2 regions of the Alishewanella maricola genome follow, and region 1 is predicted to be linked to the other one. Evidence: predicted binding sites of a transcription regulator. Region 1 holds the regulator's gene; the other holds the start of a gene.

Evidence for each region. The regulator FliA, encoded in region 1, starts transcription of late flagellar genes. The targets are predictions, from matches to a motif close to CTAAAGNTNNNNNNNNNNNNGCCGATA.
Region 2: the regulator FliA is predicted to act here: its motif matches at 3,990-4,016, upstream of JAO78_RS04350 (DUF5610 domain-containing protein).

The regions. Positions count from the first base shown of each region.
Region 1 covers NZ_JAEINI020000010.1:58,789-68,817, forward strand. Annotated here, with positions in the region: gene flhA (flagellar biosynthesis protein FlhA) at 1-1,507, shown strand, start outside; gene flhF (flagellar biosynthesis GTPase FlhF) at 1,517-2,941, shown strand; gene JAO78_RS13260 (MinD/ParA family protein) at 2,934-3,800, shown strand; gene JAO78_RS13265 (RNA polymerase sigma factor FliA) at 3,809-4,528, shown strand; gene cheY (chemotaxis response regulator CheY) at 4,571-4,954, shown strand; gene JAO78_RS13275 (protein phosphatase CheZ) at 4,981-5,733, shown strand; gene JAO78_RS13280 (chemotaxis protein CheA) at 5,749-7,902, shown strand; gene JAO78_RS13285 (protein-glutamate methylesterase/protein-glutamine glutaminase) at 7,914-9,074, shown strand; gene JAO78_RS13290 (flagellar motor protein) at 9,067-9,810, shown strand; gene JAO78_RS13295 (OmpA family protein) at 9,814-10,029, shown strand, end outside.
Region 2 covers NZ_JAEINI020000002.1:197,216-207,244, reverse strand. Annotated here, with positions in the region: gene JAO78_RS04360 (tetratricopeptide repeat-containing diguanylate cyclase) at 1-1,904, opposite strand, end outside; gene paeA (polyamine export protein PaeA) at 2,064-3,359, shown strand; gene JAO78_RS04350 (DUF5610 domain-containing protein) at 3,374-3,955, opposite strand; gene JAO78_RS04345 (peptide MFS transporter) at 4,085-5,641, opposite strand; gene JAO78_RS04340 (MFS transporter) at 6,144-7,331, shown strand; gene JAO78_RS04335 (pseudouridine synthase) at 7,287-8,024, opposite strand; gene JAO78_RS04330 (DUF4136 domain-containing protein) at 8,181-8,822, opposite strand; gene JAO78_RS04325 (efflux RND transporter periplasmic adaptor subunit) at 9,137-10,029, shown strand, end outside.

The sequences.
Region 1 (10,029 bases):
TAAATTCGTAAAAGGCGATGCTATCGCCGGTATCGTTATTTTGGTGATCAACCTGATTGGTGGCTTGTTTATCGGCATGATGCAGCACGATCTGAGTTTTGGCGATGCGATGGAAATTTATACTTTACTAACCATAGGTGATGGCTTGGTTGCGCAGATCCCGGGTTTATTGTTATCGATTGGTACTGCCATTATCGTCACCCGCCAAAACAAAGAAGGCGATCTGGGCAAGCAAATGACTAGTCAGTTGGGTGATAACACCCATGTGTTGTTTGTCGCCGCTGGCGTGATGACGTTAATGGGTATTGTGCCCGGCATGCCACACTTTTCATTCTTATCCTTAGCAGCGTTATTGGGCGGCGTAGCTTGGTATATCAAAAAACTGGCCAGCGAAAAAGCGACAGCCTTGCAACCGCGCGCAGCTACGGCTGGCCAACCTAAGCCTGAATCACAAACTGTGAAAGAGATCGGTTGGGACGATGTGCATGGCGTTGATACCATTGGTTTAGAAGTGGGTTATCGTTTGATCCCGCTTGTGGATAAAGCCCAGGGCGGCGAGTTGTTAAATCGGATTAAAGGCGTACGTAAAAAGTTATCACAAGAGTTGGGCTTTTTGGTACCGCCAGTCCATATTCGCGACAACCTTGATTTAGAGCCGAACAGCTACCGGGTGGCCCTGATGGGCGTAACAAATGGTGAGGGGGAATTACGCCACGATAATGAGTTAGCCATTAACCCTGGCCAAGTGTTTGGTACGGTAAAAGGTATTGCCACCAAAGATCCGGCATTTGGCTTGGATGCGGTGTGGATTAGTAAAGATCAGCGTGAACATGCTCAAACACTAGGTTATACCGTGGTCGATGCGGCCACCGTTGTTGCCACGCATCTTAGCCAAATTTTAACGAATCATGCCGCCAGTTTATTAGGCCATGAAGAAGTACAGAATTTGTTAGATATGCTGGCCAAGCACTCACCTAAGCTAGTGGAAGGCTTAGTCCCTGAAACACTGCCACTGACAACCGTAGTAAAAGTGCTGCAAAACTTATTACACGAGGGTGTGCCAATTCGTGATATGCGCACAATTGTACAAACTTTGGTGGAATATGGCGCGAAAAGTCAGGATGTTGATGTGTTAACTGCGGCTTGTCGTATTTCTTTACGTCGGCTTATTGTGCAAGAGGTGGTGGGCAGTAAACCTGAGATCCCGGTGATTACTTTTGCGCCTGAGCTTGAACAAATGTTGCATCAATCCATGCAGGCTGCGGGTAACGATGGCGCAGGTATTGAACCCGGGTTAGCCGATCGCATTCAGCAGTCATTACAAGAAGCGCATCAAAACCAAGAGTTGACCGGTGAAAGTGCCATTATGCTGACGTCAGGAATTTTACGCTCAGTCATGGCACGATTCGTGAAATACACTATCCCAGGACTACGAGTGTTGTCATATCAAGAGATCCCCGATGACAAACAAATTCGAATCGTTAGTGTAATCGGTCAGCAGAATTAGGAGTAACTCATGAAAATTAAACGCTTTGTTGCCAAAGATATGCGCAGCGCCCTGGCAGAAGTCAAAGAGTTCCTCGGCGCCGATGCAATTATTTTATCTAATAAAAAAGTCGCTGGTGGTGTTGAAATTGTTGCGGCGATTGATGCAGAAGCCCCAGCAGCAACACCTCGCCAAGCCACGCCATTACAGGCTTCTAATACTGCAGAAACGGTAGCAAGTGCCAGTGCACGCGCCGAGCCTCGCTTTAGTGTCAGTGTTGATGACGAGCCAGAAGCGGATCCAGCAGATTCATTACGCGCCTTACTCGCCAGACAAATGATTAAGCAACAAGGTCGGGAGCCGCAAGCCCCCGCAGCGGCACTAACCAAGCAAAAGGTTGCTGAGCCCGCGTTACAAAAAGCCCCACAATTTGAACGTCAAAATTCTGGCAATACTCAAGCTCAGTCAGCACAATGGCAAGAAATTAGTCAAGCCCAGCAAGCTCAAGCACAATTAATGCAGCAACAGTTCGCACAAATGCAAACTGAGATGCTGTCGATGCGACAATTACTGCAGCATCAAGTCTCGGGTTTAATGTGGCAAGATTTAGCTCGGCGCGAGCCCGTGCGGGCACTTGTGATTGAAAATTTGCAACAAATGGGCTTGTCTGAGCAAATCGCTGATCAGTTAGCCTGTTTCATGCCCGATGATTTAAATGCCGCTGCTGCATGGAATACTGCGCTAGAATTACTCACAGGGCAGTTAAATACCACAAATGATGATATTTTGCGTCGAGGCGGGGTTATTGCCTTAGTCGGCCCAACAGGTGTAGGTAAAACCACCACCGTAGCCAAACTTGCCGCGGGTTTTGCCAAACGACACGGTGTTGATCAAGTGGCTTTAATTACCACAGATTGTTTTCGGATTGGTGCTTTTGAACAACTGGCGACATTTGGCCGCATTATCGGTTGCCCAGTTAAACAGGCGAAAGATAGCGAAGAGCTGGCGATATTGTTGAATCAGCTACAACAGCGTAAACTGGTCTTAATTGATACTGCCGGCATGAGTCAACGCGATGTGCGTTTAGCCGAGAAACTTGCGTCATTGGTCCATAATTCTCGTGTTAAAATAAAAAGTTATCTGGTATTGTCAGCCACAGCTCAGGCGCGCGTGATGCAAGAAAGTGTGCAACAATTTAAACGCATTGGCTTATCAGGTTGTATTTTCACCAAATTGGATGAATGTTTAAGTTTAGGTGAAGTGATCAATGTGGCATTACAAAATGCCTTGCCGGTCAGTTACCTAACACATGGCCAACGTGTGCCAGAAGATATTCGGATTGCTGACGCGGCCGATTTAGTAAAAGAAGCGGAGCAGTTACGTCAACAACACAGTGATAACCGCCATCAATGGTATCAAGACGACACAACGCAGGTAGCAGTTGCCTATGCCTAAAGATGTATTAGCCGATGATCAAGCCAGTGGCCTTAGAAAAATGAAGAAACAGATGGTAAAAGTGATTTCCATAACCGGCGGTAAAGGTGGCGTGGGTAAAACCAACGTTACATTGAATCTGGCTATGGCGCTGGCCCAGCTGGGGAAAAAGGTTTTAGTACTTGATGCCGATCTCGGTTTAGCCAATTGCGACGTGATGTTGGGTTTGCGCGTCGATAAAAATTTATCCCATGTCCTTGCTGGATCGGCTACTTTAGACGATATTTTAGTAGAGGGGCCTTACGGTATTAAAATTGTGCCTGCCACCTCCGGTAGTCAAAATATGACGGAGCTTTCTCCGGTAGAACATGCTAGTTTAATTCGTGCCTTCAGTGAATTACACACACCTATTGATGTGTTACTAGTTGATACCGCCGCGGGTATCTCCGATATGGTGCTTAGTTTCTCTCGTGCCTCGCAAGATGTCTTAATGGTCGTATGTGATGAACCCTCTTCCATTACCGATGCTTATGCTTTAATGAAGATTTTAAGTCGCGACCATGGCGTCGATAAATTTAAAATTGTAGCGAATATGGTGCGCAGCCTAAAAGAAGGCCAAGAATTATTTGCTAAACTGACTCGTGTCACTGATCGATTTCTTGATGTCAGTTTAGAATTAGTGGCCACCGTGCCACAGGATGAAAACGTGCGCAAAGCTGCGCGCAAACAGAAAGCTTTTATTGAAGCCTTCCCAACAACACCGGCGAGTATGGCAATTAAAACCTTAGCGCTTAAAGCCGTGAAATGGCCGTTGCCAGGCAGTGCATCTGGGCATCTGGAGTTTTTTCTGGAGCAGTTAGTACAGCCACAGTCTGATTAGGGGGTTCTGTGAACAGTAAGCTTGCCGCTTATGGTGGCGTAGACCACATGCAACAGTTAGTGGAGCGACAAGCTCCGCTGGTCAAACGTATTGCCTATCACTTATTGGCCCGTTTGCCGGCCAGTGTGCAAGTCGATGACTTAATTCAATCTGGGATGATCGGTTTAATTGAAGCTGCGAAAAATTTCGATGGTAGCAAAGGCGCGAGTTTTGAAACCTTTGCAGGCATTCGTATTCGCGGCGCCATGCTAGACGAAATTCGTCGCGGCGATTGGACGCCGCGTTCAGTGCATCGTAATTCCCGTTTAATTGCCGACACCATCGCCGAGCTAGAAGCTGAGTTGGGCCGTGACGTAAAAGATTATGAAGTCGCAGAAAAACTTGCTATCTCATTAGATGAATATCATCATATGCTTAGTGATGTTAGCTCGGGTCGAATTATTGGTATTGAAGACCTTGGTATTTCTGAAGACGTGTTGGTCACTGCTGATGATAGCGATACCGATCAGTTATATCAGCATCAAGCTAACAGCGCCTTTAACGATGCACTTGCCAAAACCATCAGCAGTTTACCAGAGCGAGAAGCGTTAGTGCTGTCGCTTTATTATAATGAAGAACTAAACTTAAAAGAGATCGGGGCGGTGCTGGATGTTAGCGAGTCTCGTATCAGTCAGATTCATAGTCAGGCATTGGTGCGTTTAAAAGGCCGAATGCAGGCTTGGTTGTAATGCATCCATATTATCTGGATGACTTTCTCTTCGGAGGGGACTTTGAATAAAAATATGAAAATCCTTGTGGTAGATGACTTTTCTACTATGAGACGCATCATCAAAAATCTGTTGCGCGATCTAGGCTTTACAAATATTTCAGAAGCAGATGATGGCAGCACGGCTTTACCTATGTTACAAGGCGGAGATTTTGACTTCGTGGTCACAGATTGGAATATGCCGGGTATGCAAGGTATCGATTTGCTAAGAGCAATTCGAGCCGATGCTAAGCTGAAGCACATTCCGGTGATGATGGTAACGGCTGAAGCTAAAAAAGAACAAATCATCGCGGCAGCTCAAGCTGGCGTTAATGGTTACATCGTCAAACCTTTTACTGCTGCAACCTTACAGGAAAAGCTGGCGAAAGTATTTGAGCGGATCGGTTAAACCGTTTCTTGCCAAGGAGTAAAGCCATGCCTGTGACTAAGGTCCCATTAATTACGCTTGAACAAGCAAAAGAACTCGTTCAGCTACTGGAGATTGGTGAGCAAGAAGTTGCTAATCAACTGGTGCAACAGCTAGGTACGCCTGGCTCATCTGAGCTATTTGCTGAGGTCGGTAAAATTACCCGACAACTGCACGATTCCTTAAAAAACTTTCGATTTGATCCAGCTCTTAGCAATATATTGCAAGAAGATATTCCTGATGCGAAAAAGCGCTTAAACCATGTTATTGATATGACAGAGCAAGCCGCTAACCGTACCATGGATGCCGTAGAATCTTGTTTACCGATTGCCGATGAGATCACTAAACAACTTGGGCAATTAATGCCGCAATGGCAAAAGTTGATGCAGCGCGATTTGCCCTTAGCTGAATTTAAAGCGCTTTGTCATAATATTGATGGTTTTTTACAAAAAACCTCGAGCGAATCATTACGTCTAAACAGCTTGTTAACTGACGTTTTGATGGCGCAAGATTTTCAAGATCTTACTGGGCAAATTCTTCGCCGTGTGATTGAACTAGTACGAGAAGTCGAAGAAAGCCTTATCGGTCTTGTTACTGCTTTTGGTAAATCCAGTTCGCAATTTCTGGAACAACAACCCGCAAAAAGTAAAACTAAAACGTTGGTTGCTGCCGAAGGTCCGATTATTGATGCCGCTGAGCGTGCAGATGTAGTAAATGGTCAGGACGATGTCGACGACTTACTGTCTAGCTTAGGGTTTTAACTGAGGTGTCTGCAGATGAGCTTTGATATGGACGAGGATATTCTTCAGGATTTTCTGGTAGAAGCCGGTGAAATTTTGGAGTTGCTGCAAGAACAGTTAGTTGAGTTAGAAAATAACCCAGATGACGCGCCGCTACTTAATGCGATTTTCCGTGGTTTTCACACGGTGAAGGGCGGGGCGGGGTTTTTATCGCTAACCGAATTAGTTGATGTCTGCCATGGCGCGGAAAACGTATTTGATATTTTACGAACAGGCAAACGCTCGGTAACGCCAGAATTGATGGACGTGATCTTGCAAGCGCTCGATTCGGTCAACAGTATGTTTACCGAAGTCAAAGGTCGGCAACCGTTAACGCCAGCGGCGGCTGATTTATTAGCGGCACTGCATCACTACAGTGAACCTGCCGCTGCAGATCCGGTCGCTGAAGCGCCAGTAGTGTCAGCGCCGCCAGCCGCAACGGCTCAAGCGGCTGCAGAAATTGAAGATGCGGGTGATATCGACAGTATTTCTGAAGCAGAATTCGAGCGTATGCTTGATGAGCTGCATGGCAGCGGTGCCCCTGGTCGTGATAGTGCGCCTACTGCGAAAACGAGTGCTGATCTTGGCGCTGATATGTCTGATGACATTACCGATGACGAATTTGAAAACCTGTTAGACCAGTTACATGGTAAAGGCAGTTTTAACACCGACACTCCAGCTAAAGCTCCTGCAGAAGCTGAACCCGTCAAGCCAAAAGCTGCTGCGCCAAAAGATGACGAAATTACTGACGACGAGTTTGAAGCCTTATTAGATCAATTGCATGGCAAAGGCAAAGCGCCAGTGACACCCCCGGCGGCTAAAGCTACGGAGCGTCCAGTTCCACCTGCACCGGTAACAACACCGCAAACGCCTGCCGCAACGGCTGCACCAGTTGTGGCAACGCCAGCGGATAAAGGCGCACCGCCGGCTGCAGCTGCCGCTGCCGCTGAAACAACGGTACGAGTCGATACTAAACGCCTAGATCAAATCATGAATATGGTTGGTGAATTAGTGTTGGTGCGCAATCGTTTGGTAAGCTTATCCAGCTCAACGCAAAACGAAGAAATGACTAAGGCGATTGCCAACCTTGACGTGGTCACTGCGGATATTCAAGGTGCGGTGATGAAAACGCGCATGCAGCCCATTAAGAAGGTGTTTGGTCGTTTCCCTCGTGTGGTGCGTGATTTAGCACGCTCTTTGAAAAAAGATATCGATCTAATCCTTGAAGGTGAAGAAACCGATTTAGATAAAAACTTGGTGGAAGCCTTAGCCGATCCGTTAGTGCATTTGGTGCGCAACTCGGTTGACCACGGGATTGAAATGCCTGATGTCCGTGCAGCTGCAGGTAAGGCACGGACCGGTATTGTGAAATTAGCGGCTACCCAAGCTGGGGACCATATTCTGTTGACCATTCAAGATGATGGTGCCGGTATGGATCCAGAAAAACTCAAAGGTATAGCCATTAAACGCGGTGTTATTGATACCGATGCGGCCGCCAGAATGTCGGATACCGATGCCTTTAATTTGATTTTTGCACCCGGCTTTTCAACTAAAGAGCAGATTTCAGATATATCTGGTCGCGGTGTCGGCATGGATGTGGTGAAAACCAAGATCACTCAACTGAACGGTACCGTGCATATTAGTTCGAAATTGGGTGAAGGCACTACGCTAGAAATCAAGGTGCCGTTAACCTTAGCTATTTTGCCAACCTTAATGGTGGTGGTAGGTAAACAAACCTTCGCTTTACCTTTAGCCGGTGTCAATGAAATCTTTCATCTAGATCTAGCAAAAACGAATATTGTTGATGGCCAGTTAACCATCGTGGTGCGCAACAGAGCCATACCCTTGTTTTACCTCGAACATTGGTTGGTCAAAGGCTCTGATAAAAAGCTGCGCCGCGAACAAGGTCATGTTGTGATCGTGCAAATCGGCCAGCAGCAGGTAGGTTTTGTGGTTGATCAACTGATTGGCCAAGAAGAAGTGGTGATCAAAGCGCTTGATGCTTTATTACAAGGTACACCTGGCATGGCTGGTGCTACCATAACTTCTGATGGTGGTATCGCCTTGATTTTAGACGTGCCAAACCTGCTTAAGCATTATGCTAAAAAGTCAAAAATAAAATTCGAGCGCTTTAAAACGCTACGTGGTTAAGTGAGTATTGCATGACTATTAGGGTATTAATCGTTGATGACTCAAGTTTTTTCCGCCGCCGATTAACCGAAATGTTATCGGCTGATGCCGAGTTAGAGGTGATTGATACTGCCAATAATGGGCAGGAAGCCATAGCGAAAGCATTAGCGTTAAAACCGGATGTGATCACCATGGATATCGAGATGCCCGTATTAGACGGTATCTCTGCGGTTCGCGAAATACTGAAAACTCAGCGTATCCCTATTTTAATGTTTTCTTCGCTAACACATGAAGGCGCGAAAGCGACCTTAGACGCGCTAGAAGCAGGGGCTGTCGATTTCTTACCGAAAAAATTTGAAGATATTGCCCGCGATAAGCAAGAAGCTATCGATGTGTTACGCGATCGCGTTAAAGCGGTTGCAAGACGTCGCCCCCTAGGTCGCAGTACATTCGCACACTCTCCGTTAGCAAAAACTGCTATGCCAACGACGCGCACCGCCGATGTAACAACGCGGCCATTAGCTGATGCCAGTCGCAGCCTCGCGGCTCGCAGTGCCATGCCACGGCCTACATTAACCCCACGCAGCTCTGCCGTGGCCCAAAGCAGTGGTAAAGAATACAAACTGGTTGCCATTGGTACCTCTACCGGTGGTCCCGTTGCTTTACAACGTATTTTAACGGCGTTACCCGCTAACTTCCCGTTACCGATTATCCTAATTCAGCATATGCCTGCGGCTTTTACCGGCGCTTTTGCGCAGCGATTAAACTCGTTGGCAGAAATTGAAATTAAAGAAGCCGAAGACAATGAACTGTTGCGCCCAGGTGTGGCTTATTTAGCGCCCGGCGGCAAACAAATGTTGGTGGATGGCAATGAAAGCCAAGCGCGTTTAAAAATCAAAGATGATGATTCCCCGCGAATTAATTTTAAACCCAGTGTGGATGTCACCTTTGCTACTGCCGCAAGGGTGTTTCAGCAAAAAGTGCTGGCGATTGTATTAACCGGTATGGGGTCTGATGGTCGCGAAGGTGCACGTATGCTGAAACAGCAGGGCGCAACCATTTGGGCGCAAGATGAAGCCAGTTGTGTTGTCTATGGGATGCCGCAAGCGATTGCAGCAGCAGGATTAATGGATGCGGAAGTGCCTTTAGCTGATGTGGCTGCAAGAATATTGACGGAACTAAAGCATGGATAAGTTGGCGTTTATTGGCTTTATACTGGCGGTAGTAGCGGTTGCTGGCGGCTTTGTTTTAGAAGGCGGTACCCTCAGTACCTTAATGCATTTACCGGCGTTTATTATTGTATTTGGTGGCACGCTGGGGGCAGTAATGTTGCAAACCCCATTTCAACAATTTCGCTTGGGCTTATCTATGCTGCCATGGGCTTTTTTACCCCGGGCGCTACCTGTACAACAAACCATGAACCGGATTGTTGAGTGGGGAAATTCAGCGCGTGCTAATGGCTTTTTGTCATTGGAATCGGCAGCACTAGAAGAATCCGATCCGTTTTTACATCGTGGTTTAAACTTGTTAGTTGATGGTGCAGAAGCCGACACCTTACAAAGCACCTTAGATGCTGAATTAAGTTTGACTCGCGAACGTTTACTGCGTGGCGCGCGTATTTTTGAAGCGATGGGTGGTTACAGCCCGACTATCGGTATTATTGGCGCGGTATTGGGGCTTATTCAAGCAATGAGTCATATCAGTGATCCTGATAGGCTCGGTTTGGGCATCGCCACTGCTTTTGTAGCCACCATTTATGGCGTTGGTTTCGCGAACCTTGTATTTATTCCTTTAGGGAACAAATTAAAAAACTTAGTTCAGCAACAAAGTCTTTATCACGAGTTGATTATTGAAGGCTTAGTGTCTATTGCCCAAGGGCAAAATCCGCGGACTATTGAGCGGAAACTTGCCGCCTATCGACCAGGTTAATGTATGTATCGACATCGAGGTTCTCAGCAACAAACTGAACGCGAAGATCTTGATCGTTGGCTGGTGTCCTATGCTGACTACATGACTTTAATGTTTGCCTTATTTGTTGTGCTTTATGCGTTATCTTTAGTCAAAAATGAAGAGTTTAGTGTACTCACCGATTCTATTACCAAAGTGTTTGATAAAACGGTCAAAGACCAAACCGCCGCCACCGGTGAA
Region 2 (10,029 bases), on a different contig from region 1:
ACTCTTTCCCAATTAAATTGATGCTCAGGTACTTGTGAAAACGGTAAGCGAATAAAGCCACCGCTAATCGTTACGGGGATCTCATTGCCTTCGTATACCACGGGTAGGGCGCTGACCACTTGCAGTACCTGTTGGCAGAGTTGATCAATTTCTTCTTGCTCTAAACGCTGAATAACAATTAAAAACTCTTCACCGCCCCAGCGGATCAACAGCTCGTTCTCATCAGTTAAGGCCAATAAGCGTCGACTTAAATCAATCAGCACGGCATCACCTGCCGCATGGCCATAGTTATCGTTAATTTGCTTGAAAAAGTCGATATCTAACAATAAGAGTGCGCAAGCTTCCGGCTGGCTACTTTTATGGCGTTGCGCCATTTTATCTTGCATAGCACGACGATTAAATAAGCCGGTTAAAGGATCGCGTAAAGACTGATATTCCAGTTGTTTGTTAACTTCTTTTAAGCGTAAATTAGAGCGTTGTACTTTGCGATATAAATTAACCAACAACAACGCCGCTAAGCCCATAATAAAAATAAACAAAAGGGTAATGGTTTGCTGCAGTTGTTTATTTTTAAGCAGCTCTTCTTGCAGTTCGTTTTGTTGCTGTAAGATAGTGATTTGCTGTGTTTGAGATTTGAGTTCATAGCGAGATAACAAATCACGTGTAATTTTTTCACTGGACGCTGCGGCAATTTCTTCACGAAGTTGCATTTGCCACTCAAGGGTTTCGGCTAGTTTTGGATAGTCTTTAAGCGATTTATAGGCTTTAGCAAACCACCCAAGTAGGTCTTCTAGTTCAGTTTTACTATCGCGTTGCTGGTAAAAAGCAAAAGCATTTTGCATTTTGGTCAGGCCTGATTCGGCGTCACCTAAAAGTACTTCTAAATAACCGATGTTAAAGTTAATAAGGTTAACGTTTTCTGTATCTTTTAATGCTAGCGCTTCAGTTAATGCTTCTTCTAGAATATTTTTTGCTGCTGGATAATTTTGTTGCTCGATGTACACCGAACCAAGGTTGTTCATGAAGGTAAGCACGAGACTCTGCTGTTTTTGAGCTCGGGCGCGGGCTAAGCCTTTGAGATTTACTTCCACAGCTGCGGTATAATCTTTTTGTCCCGCCATGACAAAACCAAGCGATAAAAATAGGTCAGGTAGAAGTTGATCTTGTTTATAGCGTAACAAATCTTGATAAACTTCTTCTAACAAGCTTCGTGCACGTTGCCAATCTTTTAAATCGGTATGCACAATTGCAATCTGTTGTCTTAATGAGGTGCTACGAACTAAAGTTCTGCTGTCGTTTGTTGTATTTAAGGCATCAAGTGCTTGCTCATAATGTTTTAACGCCTTTTCGTATTGTGTGTCTTGTCTAAATAGTCTACCTAGTAGGGCGTTTATCCAATATTTAACTCGGGGGTTTTCAACGTCTGTGAGTATACCGGCCAATATTTCAGCATTAATATAGGCCTGATTACTTTGATTGCGAAAAGATAGCACTTCGAGTTCTGCAGCCATAATTTCTGCAATGGCGTTAACTGATTTAGTGATATTTTTAATTTCTGCCAGAGTCGCTAAAATATCATCTACAGCAGAAGGGTTTGCTTGATATAAATGAGCAAATAGCTGGTAAGTTAGTGCTCTAACGGTGCTCTCGGGTGTATTGTCTTCAGCCAGATTCTTAGGAAGGCGGTCGATGATACTTTGTAGTTTTAGATTTGCTTGCTCGGGGTCAACTAGCGTTAACGTTAAATAATCGTCTAATGCTTGCTCAACTGAAGCATCGCGCATAGCTTGAGACTTAACTTGTTGCGTTTCATTAACAACATGCTCCTGCGCCACAGCCCAATTAGGTAGCAGCGATATTGCCAGAGTAAAAACAAGAACAACTAAACACTTAGTTAATGACATTATTTTTATGAAACCAAATTTAACTTAAATTTTATTCTATAGTTTTAACTAAGATTGCATAATAAGTCCACTTTAAAAAAATATACTTATAAATCAGGTATAATTTAAATAGTTCAGCATAATGCTTAATAAAGGCGAAATCACGAGAATGGATTTATTATGAGTGCTTTAGAATACCTTATTATCATGTCTACATTAGTTGCCACCAGCGCCTTTTTTTCTGTTTCTGAAATTTCTTTAGCCGCCTCGCGCAAAATGCGTTTGCGTTTATTAGCGACTGAGGGCGATGTTCGCGCAGAGAAAATTTTAGCGCTGCAAGATCATCCGGGGAATTTTTTTACGGTAGTGCAAATTGGTCTTAATGCCGTGGCGATACTCGGCGGTATTTTAGGTGAATCGGCTTTTACACCTTATTTTGCCAATCTGCTCGGTTTGTTTAGCCACGAAACTTGGGTTCAACCTGCGGCCTTTGGTTTGTCCGTGTTCTTTGTCACGTCATTATTTATTTTGTTCGCCGATTTAATGCCTAAACGCTTAGCCATGATTGCCCCCGAGCAAATTGCGCTGCGCATTGTCGCCCCCATGCTATTACTAATTATGCTGCTTAAACCCTTAGTGTGGTTGTTTAACGGTTTAGCCAATTGGTGTTTTAGTATGCTTAAAATACCGACATTGCGTAAAGATGATATTACCCCCGATGATATTATGGCGATGATGGATGCCGGTGCGCAGGCCGGTGTGTTACAAGAGCATGAGCATCAGTTACTAGAAAATGTGTTTGATATGGAATCGCGCACGGTAACCTCTGCCATGACGGCGCGCGAAAGCTTAATCTTTTTCACCAAAGACGAAGCGCAAGAGAGCATTAAAGCCAAAATTGCAGAGCACCCTCATGCAAAGTTTTTAGTGTGTGCAGGCTTGTTAGATCAAGTGATTGGCTATGTGGATACCCGTGATATTTTAATGCAGGTATTACACGATCAGCCTATTTCTTTGCAAAAAGACGGCATTGTGCGCACGCCATTAATTATCCCGGATACCTTGTCTTTATATGAGGTGTTAGAACACTTTAAATCGGCGGGTATCGATTTTGCCATCATCTTAAATGAGTACGCGATGGTGGTGGGTATTATCACTTTAAAAGACGTGATGAGTATTGTGATGGGCGAGTTGGTTAATTCAGAAGAAGAGCAGATTGTTGCGCGTGATAGCAATTCATGGTTAGTTGAAGGCTTAACGCCACTGGCGGATGTGATGCGGGTATTGGAAATACCGCGTTTTCCGAATGCCGAAAACTACGAAACCATTGCAGGTTTTATGATGTACACCCTGAAGAAAATTCCGAAACGCACCGACTTTGTGCTGCATGCTGGCTATAAATTTGAAGTGGTTGATATCGACAGCTATAAAATTGACCAATTATTGGTCACTCGTATCGAGCCTGTTGCGGAATAAGCGCTTAATGTTGGTTATGGGGTTTTTGTCGAAGGCTCACTTTTAGCCGTTTCGGCTTGTTGCTCATAGCTTGCCATCAGTTTTTCACGAAAGTTTTGTAGGCCTTTCATCACCATATCGTAGGTGCTAGCGACACCTGTTTCGACATCACCTTCAAACACTTTTAACCCGGTTAAGATGGCTTTTGCATCGCTAAAACCTTGCTCAATGCCTTTGCCGATGGTTCCCATAAAATCATCTAATTGCTTTACGCTGTCTTCAGACGGTTTTTGTTGTTTGTAAATGTTAAATAAACTGGTGGCAAAGCTAACAATACGCTCGGCGGTGGCCTCGGGCGAGGTATCAATGCCAGACTCATAGATTTTTTTGCTGGCGTTTTTACCTAAGGTTGGCTCTAGCGCCTCGTTAATGCCTTCGAGTGCTGTTTTGTAAAGCAGGCTGAGGGTGTTGTTATTACTTTGCAGCGCGACTTTTTCACTGGCCGCTAAAATAGCGGCATTTTGTTGTTGTTTGCTCAGTTTCTCTGGGATCACAGCAGCGTTATTAGCATTGCTACGTAGCGGACTTACCATGCTGTCTGTTTTAATGCTACTCATCAGTGATCCCTAGATCCATTTTCAATTAACGTTGTAGCGGCCGCTACAGCAATAACTTTAGCCGTAAATCCATAAAAAAACACCTCGGCCAGTAGACCGAGGTGTTTGAGGGTAAAGAAGTGTTAAAGATTATTGAATGCCGTGCATGCGTTTTTTCAGTAGCGGGCTGATAACCAACATAAAAATACCTGCAGCGATACCAAAGTAACATAAGAAGGTAAACAGCTCAGTGTAGGCTGCTAAGGCAGCGCCAACATCGGCGACTTCACCACTGGGGGTTTCAATGGCGGCCAGTTTAGCTAATTGCGTTGCCAGTAATTCTGAGTATGCGGTGGCCAAGAACCACGCGCCCATCATCACACCTACCACTTTGTGGACAGCTAATTTGGTAACTGCTGATAAGCCCACTGGGGATAAGCACAATTCGCCCATGGTATGCAGCATATAAGCTAGCACCATCCAACCGGCACTGACTAAGCCCGCTTCATTCGGAAATTGTGCACCAATGACTAAGGCTCCAAAGCCTAAACCCGCTTGCATAATACCCAGTGCAAATTTAACTGGCGTACTCGGTTCAAGTTTACGTTTGTTAAGTGCCACCCACAGCCAAGCAAAAATAGGCGCTAGGGTAATAATAAATAAGGGATTTAACGCACCGTATTGACCAGCGGTAGTTTCAAAACCGAAAACTGTTCGATCCATTACTCGATCGGCAAACAAGGTCATGGATGAAGCAGATTGTTCAAACAAGGCCCAGAACACCACTGTAGAGAAGGTTAAGATGATCAGCACTAACATGCGATCACGCTCTTCTTTGTTGCATTGCGTTACCATAAACCAGATCACGCCGGCTAAAACTAAGAACGATAAACCTAATAACGCAGAGTGAACGATAGGGTTGTATTGTACTAATTGCCAAACAACAAACAGGGCAGGGATGGTTGCTAGGTAAATCAGCCATTCACGATCGACAAAAGCAAATACCTTTTGTTTTAATCGCACGGGGTCATTGGGCTCGGCATAACCATACAGGTATTTTTGACCAGCTAAGAACACAATTAAGCCTAGTACCATACCGATACCGGCTAAACCAAAACCCCAGCCCCAACCGAATTTTTCACCGATATAGGTAACCAATAAGGTGGCAATAAATGAGCCGGTATTGATACCCATGTAAAAGATGGTGAAGCCAGAATCGCGGCGGGCATCATCTTTACCGTACAATTGGCCAACGATAGTAGAAATGTTTGGCTTTAAAAACCCCACACCCATGATGATTAAGGCTAACGAAAAGTAGAACACTTGAATTGCGCCGGTATCTTGTACCACCACATCGTTTTCGACATAGGCTTGGAAGCCTTCGTAGGCAAGGCCTAAGTGACCTAAACACAACAAAATGGCACCAAAGGTAACGGCTTTGCGCATTCCTAAATAACGGTCAGCGAGCATGCCGCCGATCACGGGCATGGCATACACCAAACCGGCATAGCTACCTAATACATCTAAGCCGCCGGCGTCACTGAATAGGTGATATTTTGTTAAATATAACAACAGCAAATATTTCATGCCGTAAAACGAAAAGCGTTCCCACATTTCAGTTAAAAAGCATACATAAAGCCCGACCGGATGGCCGAAAAATTGTGGCTGAGTTTGATGGTTGCCCAGCGCAGTGGATTGAGAATTCATGGAGTCCCCGGGTAATGAATTATTATTATTGTCTGCTTTTATGCAGTTCGCACTCGATTATGCCGCTATCACAACGTTTTGTCATCCTCGGTACAAGCATTTACTTCATCGCTCCTATAATCTCCGCCGCAAGCTGGTCATACCACACTCCGGTACAGGTCGGGCCTCACTCAGAGACAGGTCATACCACACTCCGGTACAGGTCGGGCCTCACTCAGAGACAGGTCATACCACACTCCGGTACAGGTCGGGCCTCACTCAGAGACAGGTCTTACCACACTCCGGTACAGGTCGGGCCTCACTCAGAGACAGGTCATACCACACTCCGGTACTGGTCGGGCCTTACTCAGAGACAGGTCTTACCACACTCCGGTACTGGTCATACCTTACTCAGAGACGTTTTGTTGGGGGAGGGAGTTTTATTGTGATTAGTTGGTCAGTTGGTTTGTTCGCGGTTGGCGATCCGTTACAATAACCGCAAGTAGTTAACTGAGCATGGTCAGTGATCGAATATAAATCTGCCGCCTATTACCGCAGTGTTGCAGCACTTTGTTTAGCCGCCGTGGCGGTATTCGCTAATTTGCATTTAATGCAGCCGTTGTTGCCGGAAATAAGCCGTCAATTTGCGTTAACGCCGCTACAAGCCAGTATTAGCTATACCTTAGCGACGCTCTGTTTGGGCCTGTCGCTGCTGGTGTATGCCGCTTTATCGGATGCTTGGGGGCGTAAAACCCTTTTGTTAATAACCTTAGTTGGTATGAGCGTGAGTACCTTGCTACTCACGCAAGTGCAAAGTTTCAGTAGTCTAGTGTTACTTCGGGCAATACAAGGCTGTTGTTTGGGGGGCTTGCCGGCGATTGCCATTGCCTGGATGGGCGAAGAATACAGTAAGCCGGCGTTAGTGAGCGCGGTGGGCTATTACATCAGTGCCAATTCGTTAGGTGGGATCTCAGGGCGCTTGCTCGCCGGTGGTTTAGCGGATTGGGGGCACTGGCAATGGGTGTTTTGGCCAATGACGCTGTTAGGGGCGCTCAGTTGTTATGCGGTTTGGCGTTATTTACCGGCTGCTCAGTATTTTGTGCGTCAACCGTTTCGTTTAAAACAGGCTTTACGAGATAATCTGTATCACTTACGCCAGCGGTTATTATTGTTAACCTACCTGATTGGCGGCTTAAATTTTTTAGTCTTTTTAAACCAATATACCTACGCCAGCTTTGTGCTGGCGGCCACGCCGTTTAATTTAAGTAGCGGCCTTATTGGACTGTTATTTATAACGTATTTAACTGGCACTTTAGGCTCGGCTTATTCCGCTAAAATTGCCCAGAGGCTTAATTTGCCCGGCGCGATGGCGCTGGGGGTGTTGATTATGATGTTAGGCTCAATTATGACGCTTTTTGCAGGGCTGTTGGGAATGGTAACGGGCTTTTTTATCAGCGCCTTTGGTTTCTTTTTGTGCCATTCACTCGCCAGCAGTTTTGTCAATCAACAGGCTACCCGCGCAAAAGCCAGTGCCAGTGCGTTATATCTGGTGTTTTACTATATCGGCGCCAGTAGTGGTGGCGTTTACCTGCAACCATTTTGGCAGTGGGCGGCTTGGCCTGGGGTAATTATGGGCTCTTTGCTGATGTATAGTTTAACGTTAGCACTAAGTTGTTGGCTCTGGCGTTTGCAACGCACGAAGTTGTGCTAATTCGATTGTAGTTAAAGGCCGATAGCGGCCCTCTTCGAGATCACCAAGTGGTAAATCGCCAATAGCGATCCGACACAAATCAACCACTTTAAAGCCGAGCGCTCGGCACATATAACGAATTTGCCGATGCTGTCCTTCACTTAGGCAAATTTCTAAGCTGTGTGCAGTTAATACCTTAACTAAACAGGGATTTGCTTGATATTGATGCGGCCCCACTTGCCATGTTATGCCATCGGCAAAGGCTTTGATCAGGGCGTTTGCATCGGTAATCGCTTGCTGCACACGCACTCGATAGCGCTTATGGTGCTGATAACGTGGATGAAGTAAGCGCTGGGCAAGTTCGCCATCATTGGTCAGCAGTAATAAACCGCGTGAGTCTTTATCCAGCCTACCCACGGCAAAGGCTCGAACCGGTAATTGTGACAGCACGTGCGCGATACTGGCGGGATCAGTAGCTCGATTATTGCAATCGATACCCACCGGCTTATGATAAAGCCAATATTGCCATGCTGGGGCAGGTGCTAAGCTTTGACCGTTAATCTGGATTTCATCATCAACAGCAACTCGTTGTTGTAATCGAGCCGGCTCACCGTTAACCAACACTTGGCCTGCACTGATCAAACGGTTTGCCGCTTGGCGCGAACAAAAACCGCGCGAAGCAATTGCTTTAGTTAGAGGAATTCGTGGGTTCATGGTCGAAGGGCAAAGCAATTAACTAAGGACATCAGCGGGCTTGAGCATCTAGGGTGTTAATAGTCGACATTATAACTCAATGTAATACCTTGTTGGCAGCACTTGATTAAATCTTCGGGCATTAAGCCAGTGCTGTTGAGGCACTGGCTAAAGCATTTATTTGTTGTCGGCACTTAACCGTGTAGGGTAACGCTGATAAATCAGCGCCACCGCTGCGCTAATACTATCTTGCGAATGTACTTTCGAGTCTGCTGCTAATTTACCTTCGGTCATACCTTGCCAAATTAAACGATTCTCGCTGGCATCAATCACATCAATCAGAATTGATCCTACTTTGTAACGATGTGTTTCAACACCGCCAAAAATAGGAAAGCCGAAACTCAAAGCGCTATTGCGACCGAAAAAGCCATAACCGGCGTTAATGCTAAAAGGCGAACTGCGAACATCTTCCCGATTCTCTGTATTGATCTGGTAATTCACTAATAATTGCGGGCTTTGCTCATTGTAGCGATAGCCTAAATCGGTCATTTCGCGAATGATGGCGGCTTTAAAATGTTGCGCTTGTAGCGGATCGTAGCTAGGGGCTGTCGCAGCAGTTTCTGCCGTATCAGCTGTTTTAGTTTCGGCTGTTGCCTCAACCGTTTCGGTGGGCTTAAAAAAAGCAAAGGTTTGATATTGTTGAAAGTTAACCGAACGGTCATAGTCAATATTAGCTTGTTTCGGGCTGGCGCAACCGGCCAATACAAGCGTGGTGGTCAGCAGCAATAAGCTGGTTTTTAGCACGTTAACAACAGACATCAGACACCTCATCCTGAAACAAACAATTATTACAGCGAGTTTAGCGCAGTTTATGCAAGCCTCACAGTGTAATAATTTAGCAAGCCAAGCTGAACGCAGCCTGTACTTCGTTTTACGCCGCTATCAGGCTGAAAGTTTAGCAAGGCTAGTTAAATTGACTAATTAATCGTTATTTACGCTATTTAATTACAATGTTAAAAAACATGAATTGTAACAATTATCTGCTAACTTACTGATTATATTTTTATTTTAGTTTTGGCATAGTGGCTGCAACAAATATCTATAATACTTTTTATAGTTCAAGGAATGGAAAAATGCAGGCGAAATTAGCATTAGTGGCGGTGGTGTTTCTCGGTAGCGTAGTTTTAACAGGATGCAATAAGGCGCAAAGTAGCCCGAACAGCACCGCCGCCGCTGAGGTGGCAATCCCAGTAGAAACGTCACGTTCGCGTTTAGGGGCCATCAGTAGCAGTTATCGTACAACCACTACCTTAACAGCGCGGGCTGAAGCCGACATGATGGCGAAAAGCACCGGTATCGTGCAGCAAGTGCTCGTGGAAGAAGGCGATCAGGTTAAAGCGGGGCAATTGTTAGCGGTTTTAGAAAACGAGCGGCAACAACACTTGTTAGCCAAAGAGCGGGCAGAGTTAGGCCGCTTAGAATCTGAATTAAGCCGCATGCATGAAATGCATCAGCGCAAATTGGTCAGTACCGACGTGTATGAAAAACTAAAATGGCAAGTCTCGGCCATGCAAGCCGGCGTTGCACTGGCTGAGTTAAATTTGCGAGAAACCGAAATTCGCGCACCGTTTAACGCAGTGGTGGCACGGCGTTTTGTTAAAACCGGCCAATTGATTAACCAATTGGCGCCAAATTCACTGTTTTATTTGGTCAGTGAAAGCGAATTAGAAGCGGTGGTGCATTTACCTGAGCAACAAATGCTGCAAGCGAAAAGTGGCCAAGCCGCCATACTAAGCTTTGCTGGCGTACCCAGTGTTACTGCCAGTATTAGTCGCGTCGCGCCTGTGGTCGATGCCAGCTCTGGTACGGTGCGTACCACGCTGATTATTGATAACCAAGCAAGGCAACTCAAAGCCGGCATGTTTAGTCAGGTAGAGATCCAATTTGATACCCGTGAGCAGGCACTGTTAATCCCTAAGCGCGCGCTCATTACCTTAGATAATTTAGCCGGTGTGATGGTGTTAGA